DNA from 2 places in the Paenibacillus sp. FSL K6-3182 genome. Region 1 is predicted to be linked to the other one. Evidence: predicted binding sites of a transcription regulator. Region 1 holds the regulator's gene; the other holds the start of a gene.
What was found. The regulator LexA, encoded in region 1, represses DNA repair genes until DNA is damaged. The targets are predictions, from matches to a motif close to CGAACATATGTTCG.
Positions count from the first base shown of each region.

Region 2: a site for LexA is predicted at 3,401-3,414, ahead of recA (recombinase RecA). Genes of this name have one in related genera too.

Region 1 is NZ_CP150265.1:3,884,985-3,891,261, forward strand. It holds gene MHH56_RS17035 (efflux RND transporter periplasmic adaptor subunit) at 1-303, opposite strand, end outside; gene MHH56_RS17040 (ABC transporter permease) at 330-1,685, opposite strand; gene MHH56_RS17045 (ABC transporter ATP-binding protein) at 1,675-2,394, opposite strand; gene MHH56_RS17050 (LysM peptidoglycan-binding domain-containing protein) at 2,554-2,928, opposite strand; gene lexA (transcriptional repressor LexA) at 3,087-3,707, shown strand; gene MHH56_RS17060 (GNAT family N-acetyltransferase) at 3,846-4,076, opposite strand; gene MHH56_RS17065 (sporulation protein YjcZ) at 4,183-4,293, shown strand; gene MHH56_RS17070 (hypothetical protein) at 4,405-5,034, opposite strand; gene glnA (type I glutamate--ammonia ligase) at 5,552-6,277, opposite strand, start outside.
Region 2 is NZ_CP150265.1:3,398,383-3,404,659, forward strand. It holds gene MHH56_RS14770 (RodZ domain-containing protein) at 1-392, shown strand, start outside; gene MHH56_RS14775 (YajQ family cyclic di-GMP-binding protein) at 421-915, shown strand; gene MHH56_RS14780 (hypothetical protein) at 1,167-1,310, shown strand; gene pgsA (CDP-diacylglycerol--glycerol-3-phosphate 3-phosphatidyltransferase) at 1,307-1,882, shown strand; gene MHH56_RS14790 (competence/damage-inducible protein A) at 1,975-3,225, shown strand; gene recA (recombinase RecA) at 3,484-4,533, shown strand; gene MHH56_RS14800 (RecX family transcriptional regulator) at 4,613-5,317, shown strand; gene rny (ribonuclease Y) at 5,499-6,277, shown strand, end outside.

The sequences.
Region 1 (6,277 bases):
TTGCACGGCCGTCTGATCCAGGTTAAACAGTATATCACCCTTTTTCACCTGCTGCCCATCTTCTACCGCCCACTGTTTAACCTCGGAGCCATAAGGTGCATAGATGAGAGTTTCCTGCTCATACAATGACTTTCCCTTTACTTCAACCGTATTGGCTATCGTTTCGTTCGTCACTTGGAATGTAATTGGCTGAGAATCAGAAACGAATTCTGTTTGCCTTGGAGGATTGCCTATTTTGTATAGTCCAAAACTTATCCCAATAATTATAATACCGATTATTCCCCACTTTATTTTTCTTTTCATATGTAAGCTCCTTCTTCAACCATAAATTAATCGCGCCTAATCGCTGTTAAAGCATCCGTACGTGAAGCGCTTATTGCTGGATAAATACCCGATAGTATACCTGTAGCAAGCGCAAAAGCCATGCCTATTGGAATCGTTATAAATGGAATGAAAATAATGACAGAGTCCGTCTCGCCGGATAAGTTATAAATGAGGGCATTTATACCCCACACAATCCAATACGAGAAAAGTACACCTAACAATCCACCAAGCAATCCGAGCAGTGCTGCCTCGATGATGAACATGTTGCGGATTTGAGCCAAATTCGCACCAAGCACCTTCATTATCCCAATTTGTCTACGTCTTTGATAGGTAGACATCGTCATCGCTACTACGATTGATATCGAAGCTATGATCAGAATAAACACACCAATACCAAGTGCTGCAGCTTTAATGATTTTAAATTCATTTGCGAGCTGTTCCTTCTGCTGTAGATTTGTTCGCGTCGTAACGACTAGTTTCTGCAGCTGCTTCTCTACTTGTTCAATCTTTGCTTGGTTATCTACTTTTACAATAATAGAGTTATAAGCTTCCTGCTCATCACTTCCTAGCTTCAGCTCTTTCTTCAGGAGCTCCGCTGTCTCTAATGAGACATATCCTTTTTTGTCATACATCGACTGCTCATCACTGACTCCAGCAGGCTTCTTGAGTACACCTATTACCCGGAGGGGTCCGCTCAACACGACTTGGCCATCAGGTGAAGAGGAACGAAGCTGTATTTGCTTCTGATATAAGGCCCCTGGTACGCGATTTAACTTCTCAAATTGCTGATAAACCGTTTCATCATAGGGATTGGCATCAATTTGCTCTCGAATTTTACGTTTCGACTCTTCATCAATAAATCCCATTGTCGCTCCATAGTTAAGAATGATGGTACCTAATACATTCGTTGCTTCTCCTTGATTGATGTCATTTCCAAAAGCGGAAAGCATCTCAATATCTGTACCTATAATTTCGGTTTGAATTTGTGAAGTAAGCCCATCTAACGTCATCGTCTCCATATAGTTAAGCTGTTGATATGGTGATGCCGCTTTGACATGTTCGATTTGTCTCATGATGTCAAGCTTTTGCTTGGTTAACTTGCCTTTCTGCAAAGAATCTTCATCAGCCGTAGATGCTCCGCCGCCAGCGTATGCTCCTGTACTCGCTGTTACCGTTATTTCATCCATCTTCAAGTAACTATTCATTTGTTTCTCAATGTAAACTTGAGCAGATTCACCGATACTGAGTGCGATTATAATTGCTGCACATCCAATTGAAATACCCGCAGCGCATAATGCCGTTACAACCTTTCTACGCCTTACCTGATCCCATGATAATCTTGTAATATCACTAATTCTCAATTTGAATTCCCCCCGCAAGCATACTTTCTCGTGCGGCTTCCTGATCCGTTACGAGATAACCATCTCGCAGCGTGATAATTTTTTCCGTTTGTGCTGCTACCTCACGTTCATGGGTTACGATAATAAAGGTAGTATCCATCGTTTTATTCAACTGCTTCAAAATCATAATAATTTCTTCCTCTGTTTTGGTATCCAAATTACCGGTAGGCTCGTCCGCAAAAATAACCGATGGCTCTGTTATCAATGATCTTGCAATACTGACACGCTGTTGTTGTCCTCCCGAGAGCTGCGATGGGAATAATTCTGCTTTATCAGGAATTCCCACCTGCTCTAATAACGAAAGAGCTTTTTTCTTCCGTATTGAAGGATGCATCGATTGAAATACAAGCGGAAGCTCCACATTTTCCCTAACCGTCAAGTTGGCTATCAACTCATACGCTTGAAAAATAAATCCGATATGCTTCCGTCTAAACTCTGCCAAGCGGTTTTCATTCATCGTTACAATATTATGGTCCGCGATAAAGATTTGGCCTTCTGTAGGCTTCATTAAGCCAGCCATTAAGTTCAGTAAAGTAGATTTACCGGAACCGGAGCTCCCTAACAACGCAATCATTTCTCCCTTATGTACGTGAAAGCTTATTTTCTGCAGTACAGTGGTCGTTTCATGCCCATTCATAAATGAGTGGGATAACTCTTCAACTCGTAACAAAATAGCATCTCCTTTCAGTCCCCTTTAATAGACGGCTAAACCAAGGGTTAACCCTGCAGTAAACATAAAAAAACTTTCTAAAGAAGTAGATTGGCCTGCATCTACTTTAAAAGAAAGTAATTTTTTGTATGAACTATTGAATTGTAATGGAAAATCAAGCTAAATGCTAGGAATAATTAACTTCTGTCCTGGCTTTATAACTGTTGATTGCAGATCATTCCGATCTTTAATCAAATATACGATATATCTGATATCATGGCTGCCATCTGAAACTTGTTTTGCAATATTCCAGAGTGTATCGCCTGATTGCACCCTAATAATTTGTTCTTCCGCGGAAGCGGCTTCGGGAGTAATACTCGAAGCGTATGTTCCCATAAGTAGGAAGCTCGTAAATAATAAAAAAAACACAGCAGTGCAAACGACGAGCTTAACAGTATGACGCTTTATGAAATGCCTAATCAAGCGGTTGACCTTTGTTGCTTTGTTCGTATCTTGTTTATGAATGGTTCTATAAAAACTTGGACTGGTTATCATTTATCAACACCCCAAACGTTTGTTCTGTTTTTAGAATACACGAACAGACGTTTGGTGTCAACGAAAAAATACGAACCTCTGTACTTAAGAACTTATGTTTGTACGAACTCGAGTTCTATGTTATAATTTTTTGCAAACCTACTAATGGAGTGATTGCAGTGTCGAAGATTTCTAACCGACAACATTCAATTCTTGAATTTATTAAGAATGAAGTTCGGGAGAAAGGCTATCCACCCTCCGTTCGAGAAATCGGCGAAGCTGTTGGATTGTTGTCCAGTTCAACCGTTCACGGTCATTTGGACCGTCTAGAGAAAAAAGGTTTAATACGCCGAGATCCTACTAAACCGCGTGCTATTGAAATTTTGGATCAAGAAGGCTCTGATGGCATTATCCCGCTTTCCGTAGCTAGAGTACCTATTGTTGGTAAAGTTACCGCTGGTGTGCCGATTACTGCTACAGAAAATATTGAAGAATATTTCCCGCTTCCTTCCCATTTTGTTGGTGACAGCAGTGTTTTTATATTGAATGTCATGGGCGAGAGTATGATTGAAGCAGGTATTCATGACGGGGATTATGTTATTGTTCGTCAACAGCAAACGGCAAACAATGGTGAGATCGTAGTTGCAATGACTGAGGACGACGAAGCAACAGTCAAAACATTTTACAAAGAGAAAAATCATATTCGTTTGCAGCCGGAAAATTCCACAATGCAGCCTATATTACTTCAAAATGTAACGATTCTAGGTAAAGTCATTGGACTTTTCCGTGATATTCATTAATACCAATTAATATGTACATAAAGAAAAGGCTGAATCAACGATGTTGATTCAGCCTTTTCTTTGGCTATTATGTTAACGATCTTGCTTAAAGGTTTGGTAACGTCTGCCATTCTCATGCCTTTCATCAAAATTCTGATTTTAGAGCTCTCCAATGACATGGGTCCAAAATTGTTGTGCGGGAACATTACGTTCAAGCTGATACAGCTCCCACTCTCCGCTATGCTTTTGTATAACTAGCGTAGCTGCTTGTTTGCCAACACCAGATCTTCTATATTTTCGCATAATAAAAAAATGTGCAAGTAAATTATAGTGTCTGTCATATTCAGTTACTTTTTTGGTTAATGCAAAGCCAGCGATCTTATCGTTCACAGTTACGAAATCATGAATTCATCAGCTAATGACAAACACCCAATCACTATGAATTTATCACGCATAACATACTGTGTATTCAACTCGTAAGGAGGTGCATTGAAAAATGTCCGGTTACGTGGGTGGAGCTTTCTCAAGCTTAGGAATCATCTTAGTATTATTCATTCTACTGGTGATCATTGCTTGCAGTTGCGGCGGCTTTGGCTTCGGATATTAATTCGTATTTGAGCCATTCTTCATATTAACAAAAGAAGATCCATTTGATGGATCTTCTTTTTGCTTTTCATACTCCTTCCAACCATTAATTTGATTTTTAAATGGAGAGATGTTAAATTACACGTTTTCTTAACAGTACGGCTGTTGTTCTTATATTAGAAATTCGTATTAGCTTCTTGCGGTCAAGTTTCGGATAATCATAAAGTAATCCTTCATATACGATTTGCATTTGCTCATGTTTAAGAAAATCATGAGGTGTAACTTGCGCGGATGGTCGTTCCCACAAGTTTATACCACTGCTCCGCATGGCTTCAGCAACAAACTGGGAGCAAAAATATGAATCTGGTGGCTCGATATTAAGCTCAAGTAGTACTCCTAACAATCCGATTAAATTGTATCGGTAATTTTCTTTATTTTTTTCAAACTCACGAATGTATTGAAGCAATGCGGCATGTTGTTTTTCTGATAAAGCAATCTTTAGAAGAACACAGCGCGTATTTGGGAAATATCGAAAGGTTCCAGTATAGACGTTTTCTTTGACAAAGCCAGCGATTAACGGGTTGTTCGCACGTTTACGCCCAAAGCTGTATATATTCTTCAGATTTATATCCATTGCAAGTGAAGCGTGATTATAGGGTGCACCAGTAAATAATTTGATCAACCGAGTAAACCATGTGCCCGTGTCCGTAAGCAACACATAAATACTGCTATTGGTTTCTTCATCTATTCTAGTTTCTGTCAAGCTGCTCACCTCATTTATCGTTGATTATCCAAGTTATAGTTAGGTCGTTTTTGAGTTTAAAATATATGTCACGATTTCGTTTATTAGCTTGGGTTGATTAGCTATTATGAATATAACAACAATATAACCACCCGAATAGTACTAACTCTATGTGGTACTGGCTCTATTCAACCTAAATAAGACCAGCCACAAACACATTATCCATGTGTTGGACTGATCCTATAAAGGTTTATTTTACTAATGACGCATATATTTCATCGACATACAAGCACTAGACCGTAGCTCTTAGACCTGTATACTTTCCTTTAGGAGCGTATTGAGTCCATTGCTTTAAATATATTTGATCTTCTCTAAAACCGTAATCAGCGCATCATAGACGCTGCTGAGCGACTATATAGGCTACTTATCGACATGTGATTAACAAATGTCTGCGCCTTCACTTCATCAGGCTTTATTTCAGCTGTATAACTGAATGTAAAAAAAACCTCAACGCCAGCAGCGTTGAGGTTTTTGAATTTTAGTAAAGTGTCAAGTACTGATCGCGTTCCCATTGGTGAACTTGTGTGCGGTACATATCCCACTCGATTTCTTTAAGTTCGTAGAAATGAGCAAGAGCATGATCACCCAGCGCATCGCAGATGATGTCGCTTCTGAGCATTTCGTCCAGTGCTTCTTTCAAATCAAGCGGTAAGCTCGGGATGCCTGCATCCTGACGCTCTTCCTCTGTCATGATATAGATGTTCCGATCTGTTGGTGCTGGTAAAGGTAGCTTGTTTTGAATGCCGTCAAGACCAGCTCTGAGCATTACAGCAAGTGCCAAATACGGGTTAGCAGCCGGATCTGGATTCCGTACTTCTACACGTGTGCTAAGACCGCGCGAAGCAGGAATACGGATCATTGGCGAGCGGTTGCTTGCAGACCATGCTACATAACAAGGCGCTTCATAACCAGGCACTAGACGTTTATAGGAGTTAATTGTAGGATTCGTAATCGCAGCCATTGCACGCGCATGAAGCAGAATTCCTGCCATGTAATGACGAGCAGCAGTACTTAGGCCAAGTTTGTCCTTCTCATCGTAAAACACGTTTGTATCGCCTTTAAACAACGATTGGTGACAGTGCATACCCGAACCATTCACGCCAAACAACGGTTTAGGCATAAATGAAGCATGCAACCCATGCTCGCGAGCAACTGTTTTTACGACTAGCTTAAATGTTTGAATTTGGTCAGCCGCTTTAATCGC
Region 2 (6,277 bases), 490 kb from region 1:
GCAAAGTAGGCAAAGCGGATCAATATGATATCGGTCCTGTTGGCGTTGCCCATAAGGTTGAAGTTAAAGTGAGCGGCGGCAGAAGCTGGTTAGAGGTACGTTCAGACAGCAATCAAGGCGAGAAGCTTTATTCTGCGAATGCTGAGGACGGTAGTGTAGAATCATTTGAACTTACGGGTCCGCTTTATATCAATGTTGGTAGAGCAGATTTGACGGAAATTAAGGTTGATGGCGTTATTGTTCCTGACGGGGACAGAGCAGGCTCGAAGAAGCTGCTGCTTAAACCTCTAATTGACGAAAACGCTGCAACAGGTGGAAATACTGATACTGGAACTGAATCTGGCACTAACACAGGTACAGGTACGGAAACGAATCAAACGAAAACGGAATAATGATTACCGTAACAAAGGAGAGATTGAATTGGCATCAGAAAATGCATTTGATATTGTATCCAAGGTGGATATGCAAGAATTAGCCAATGCGATTAAGCAGGCGGAGCGGGAAATTGAAACACGCTTTGATTTCAAAGGCAGCAAGAGTTCCATTGCACTTGAGAAGGAAGATCTTGTTGTTGCTTCAGAGGATGAGTATAAGCTTAAGAGTGTGCTGGACATTTTATTATCCAAAATGGTAAAACGCGGAGTTCCAATTAAAAATATGGACTACGGAAAAATTGAAGGTGCTTCCGGCAATACGGTTCGTCAGCGCATTAAGCTAAGACAGGGTATTGAGCAGGATGTTTCAAAAAAAATTAATATACTTATCCGCGATTCAAAGCTGAAGGTAAAAAGCTTGATTCAAGGCGACCAACTGCGCGTTTCTGGAAAAAGCTTAGATGATTTGCAAGCTGTTATGAAGCTGCTTAGGGAAGCTGATTTGCCTGTAGAGCTTCAATTTACTAATTATCGTTCCTAACAAGCAAAAACACCTTCAGCGTCCTCTGGATGCCGAAGCAGCTTTGACGAAGAAATATAAGATGAGTAGGTGCAAAATATATACTTTCTTATATTTAAAAAGGCTTCGTTTCATCGGTTTCCGAGAAACGGGGCTTTTCGTTTTGGTAAAGCCATAGATGAAAAATGAGGCTTTAGCCGCTTTTGACACGTGTAATGGCATGTATTATACTTGTTTAGACAGCTTTACAGTTGGATCTGGGGGATACATAGATGAGAGAAAAAACACATGCGGTCACTCAAAGCTGCTTAACAAATGAATTGCAGCTGGGACAAAAATCTGATTTTTTTTACAAACAAAGGGTTCGCGTAACGCACACCTATGAGTTAGATCGATCTGAGGAGGGAATTGCGTGAATCTGGCGAACCGCATTACACTAGCCAGAATATTTTTGGTGCCGGTTATTATGTTTTTTCTGCTTATTAAAGTGGATTTGGGGTCGTTCACGATTTCTGACTTCTCCATTACATACAATCAAATTGCAGCGGCACTCATTTTTATTGTGGCAGCAAGTACAGACGGTCTAGATGGTTATATTGCAAGGAAAAACAAAATTGTAACTAACCTCGGCAAGCTGCTTGACCCTTTGGCGGATAAGCTTCTCGTGGCGGCAGTGCTCATTTCACTTGTTGAAATGGATAAACTTAATGCGCTGATTGCCATTGTTATTATCAGTAGAGAGTTTGCTGTTACAGGACTTCGTCAAATCGCACTTTTAGAGGGTTCTGTTATGGCTGCCAGCACTTGGGGGAAATGGAAGACGGCGATTCAAATTACGATGATTATCGCTCTCCTTATTAATAATTTCCCATTCAATTTTATTGATTTTCCATTCGATGTTATTGCAAGCTGGGTAGCAGCTGCTATTACGGTTTACTCAGGCATTGATTATTTCTTGAAAAACAAACATCTGATTCCGGTAGAATAATGGTAAAGCATCTTTCCGTCAAAAAGGGGAGATGCTTTTGCTTATATGGCTATAATTACTCATACATTTGAATATGAAGGAGAACTTGAATCATGAAAGCAGAAATTATTGCAGTCGGGACAGAGCTGCTGCTCGGGCAAATTGTTAACACGAATGCCCAATACTTATCGCAGAAGCTTGCAGAGTTGGGTGTAGACGTCTATTTTCAGACTGTAGTTGGGGATAATTCTGCTCGCCTGAGGCAAGCCATTGAGATCGGCAGAAGCCGAGCGGATTTGCTTGTTTTTACTGGCGGACTCGGACCAACACAAGATGATCTTACAAAAGATGTATTAGCTGATTATTTGAACCGTGAGCTGAGTATTCATGAGCCGTCTATGTCAGCAATTGAGCAGATGTTCAGCTCGCGCGGCATTCATATGGTGGAGAGCAATCGTCGTCAGGCTTTGATGATCGATGGCGGGGTTCCGTTGGAAAATACTACAGGCTTAGCTGTTGGCAACGGTTTGTCTGTTGATGGAACACTTTATTTGCTGCTGCCGGGACCGCCGCGTGAAATGAAGCCGATGATGGAAGATGCCGGTGAACGGTGGCTGCGTTCGATGATGGGAGAGGCCAATCCGCTTTATTCTCGCATTTTAAAGTTTGCGGGGATAGGTGAATCCAACCTCGAAGCTAAGCTTCTGGATCTGATTGATGGGCAGCTTGATCCTACGATCGCACCATATGCAAAGGAAGGCGAGGTTTCGATACGCGTATCGACCAAAGCGAGCTCTTCCATTGAGGCTGATCTGAAAATCGATAAAAGTGTGCAGCAGATTAAGGAGCGGGTAGGCGAATATTTGTATGCAGAGCAGGATATCCCTCTGGAGGAGGAGGTTATACACCTGCTGAGAGCCTCAAGACGCAAGCTGGCGAGCGCGGAAAGCATTAGTGGGGGTTTGCTTGCCGAGCTAATTACAAACGTTCCTGGAAGCAGTGGAGAGTACGTAGGAGGGGTTGTCACCTACACCAATATAATGAAGCATCATTTGCTCAGCATTCCGATGACTCAGCTTGAAGGCGAAGGGGCTCCTGGAGCGATTAGCGATTCGACTGCCGCTTTAATGGCAGAGCGGGTTCGAGAACTCTCCGATGCTGATTTTGGCGTTTCTTTGACAGGAGTTGCTGGTCCAGCACAATCAGAAGGCAAGCCAGTGGGGCTTGTCTATGTAGGAATTGCCGAGCGCGGCAAACCGACCGCTGTTCATACGCTGAATTTGAGTGGCGGCAGAGGCATGATCAGAATGAGAGCAGTAAAGTCTGCTTTGTATCGTTTGTGGCTTGCGCTGCAAGCACGGTAATTTTGCTGATTAGGAATGGCAGATGCATGTTTGGCAAATGGATGATTGCCATAAATAATGTTTGTCAATTGACGGTTTGACCGTTATAATAAAGCTTAGTTATCGGAAGAACCGTAGCGAAGATTACCTTTGCTGCGGTTTTTTTATGTCCATTTAAGGGGGCGAAGCGAAAAGGCGAATGTATGTTCGAAAAAATGCTTGTCAACCTGCCGGAAAAAAGGTATCATAAAATTATAAATAAAGAAGGATGTGAGTTTCTTGTCGGATCGTCGCGCTGCACTAGAAATGGCTTTGCGTCAAATTGAGAAACAATTTGGTAAAGGCTCCATCATGAAATTGGGAGAATCCACACACATGCAAGTTGAGACCGTGCCTAGCGGTTCGCTTGCTCTAGATATTGCTTTGGGAATAGGCGGATTACCGCGTGGACGGGTTATCGAAATATATGGACCAGAATCTTCTGGTAAAACGACAGTAGCTCTTCACGCGATTGCTGAGGTTCAAAAAATTGGCGGACAAGCTGCCTTTATCGATGCCGAGCATGCGCTTGACCCGCTTTATGCAAGCAAGCTTGGTGTAAATATTGATGAGCTATTGCTTTCGCAGCCTGATACAGGCGAACAAGCTTTGGAAATTGCCGAAGCTCTTGTAAGAAGCGGCGCGGTAGATATTATCGTTATTGACTCCGTTGCGGCACTCGTACCGAAAGCTGAAATCGAAGGCGATATGGGTGATTCTCACGTAGGTCTTCAAGCTCGTCTGATGTCTCAGGCTTTGAGAAAGCTATCGGGAGCAATTAGCAAATCGAAAACAATTGCGATCTTTATTAACCAATTGCGTGAGAAAGTCGGCGTTATGTTCGGTAACCCCGAGACAACACCAGGCGGACGCGCATTGAAATTCTACTCGAGCGTACGTCTTGACGTTCGTCGTATTGAGACGCTAAAGCAAGGCAATGACATGATAGGTAACCGTACTCGTATTAAGGTTGTTAAGAACAAGGTTGCTCCACCGTTTAAGCAAGCTGAGGTGGACATCATGTACGGCGAAGGTATTTCCAGAGAAGGTACGCTTGTTGATATCGGTGTTGAGATGGATATCGTTCAGAAGAGCGGAGCATGGTTCTCTTACAATGGCGAGCGTCTGGGCCAAGGTCGTGAGAATGCGAAGCAGTATTTGAAAGATCACAAGGATGTTGCCGAAGTTATTGAAAAGCAAATTCGCGATGCGAGCAACTTGTCTGCAGCAGCAACTCAGGCTAATTTCAAACCTGATGAAGACGATGAAGAGTTCGAAGATCTAGAATAAATTGTCCGGCAATTATACGTGTTGATGCTTCGCCGTCCTGTTAGGGACGGCGAAGCTGTGTTTAGAGAGGATGTACCGTATGACCCAAAGGCATTCAAGAACCGAAGAAGAATGGATGATATTATCCGTTAAGCAAGACAAAAAAGAACGGAAATTATACCATCTCTTTGCCGAGTCAGAGAAAGCTATACTGTCCGTGCATGAAGATATATTGATTCGTTATCGATTGACCAAGGGACAACTTGTAACCGAAGCTCAGGCCGATGAAATACGAATGGAAGATGAGCGCTATCGGGGATATATAATGGCTATCGCTTATTTGGGAGCTAGACCGCGAACGAGAAAGCAGATTGAGCAATATTTGAATCGCAAGTTTTTTGAAGCTGACAATATTCAGTATGCCCTTGACCGTTTAGAAAGAGAGCATATTGTGGATGATGAACAATATGCACGCCAATTTGCGACCAGCCGACTTAAGAATCGCTTAAAGGGTCGACGGTTCATTCAACAAGAGCTGCAACAGCGAGGCGTGTCGAAAGAAGCCGCAGCAGAAGCAATCGGTTCACTGGACCAGAAAGTGGAATTAGCATCTGCTAAGAAGGCTGCGGAGAAGAAATGGCGATCTTTAAAAGGCGAACCATTTGAGAAAAAACGTAAGCTTATGGGGTATTTAATGCGCAGCGGCTTTCCGGGAGATATCGTGAAAGACGTGATAAAGTCGATCGATCTGGATGGGGAAGAAGACTCATTCGAGGAAGATGATGGGCTTTTGCTTGACAATTGATTTTACGAAAAGATAAAATGAGGTTGTATTCCTTCATTATTGAATCAATTTTCCTTCCAAAAGTTGATTCAATACGATTATTTTCGTCAAATTAGTAAATGTTTAAACGGTTTGAAGCCGGTTGAAAACCTAATATCATCCCAAGCAGTGCCTTGGTGTATGCAACAAGGAGGTGAACAAGATGCCTAATGAGATCATTTGGATCTTGATCTGTCTCTTTGTTGGCGCAATATTCTTTGGGATTGGTTATTTTATTCGAAAGTCGATTGCCGAGGCCAAAATTTCAAGTGCTGAGCAGGCTGCTATTGTAATCGTAGAAAATGCGAAAAAAGAAGCGGAAGCTCAGAAGAAAGAAACTGTGCTAGAGGCAAAAGATGAAGTCCACAAACTTCGTTCCGAAGCCGAGAGAGACATTCGTGAACGTCGCAACGAGGCTCAACGTCAGGAAAGACGTTTGCTCCAAAAAGAGGAGTCGCTGGATAAAAAGTTAGAAGCGCTAGAACGCAAAGAAGAAACTGTAGCCAACAAAGAAAAACGGATCGAAGAAACGCAAGAGCAGATCGACTCCATTTACAAGCAACAGTTAAGTGAATTGGAACGTATATCGAGTCTGACAACGGAAGATGCGAAATCGATCATTTTATCCAATGTTGAACAGGAAGTACGACATGAGACAGCACAGATGATTAAAGAGATCGAGCAGCAAGCGAAAGAAGAGGCCGATAAGAAAGCCCGTGATATTATATCACTAGCTATTCAGCGCTGTGCGGCAGATCATGTGGCTGAGACGACGGTTTCCGTCGTAACCTTGCCTAATGAAGAAATGAAAGGCCGTATTATTGGGCGTGAAGGCCGTAATATCCGTGCTTTGGAAACATTGACTGGTATCGATCTTATTATCGACGATACACCGGAAGCGGTCATTTTATCTGGTTTCGACCCGATAAGACGCGAAATTGC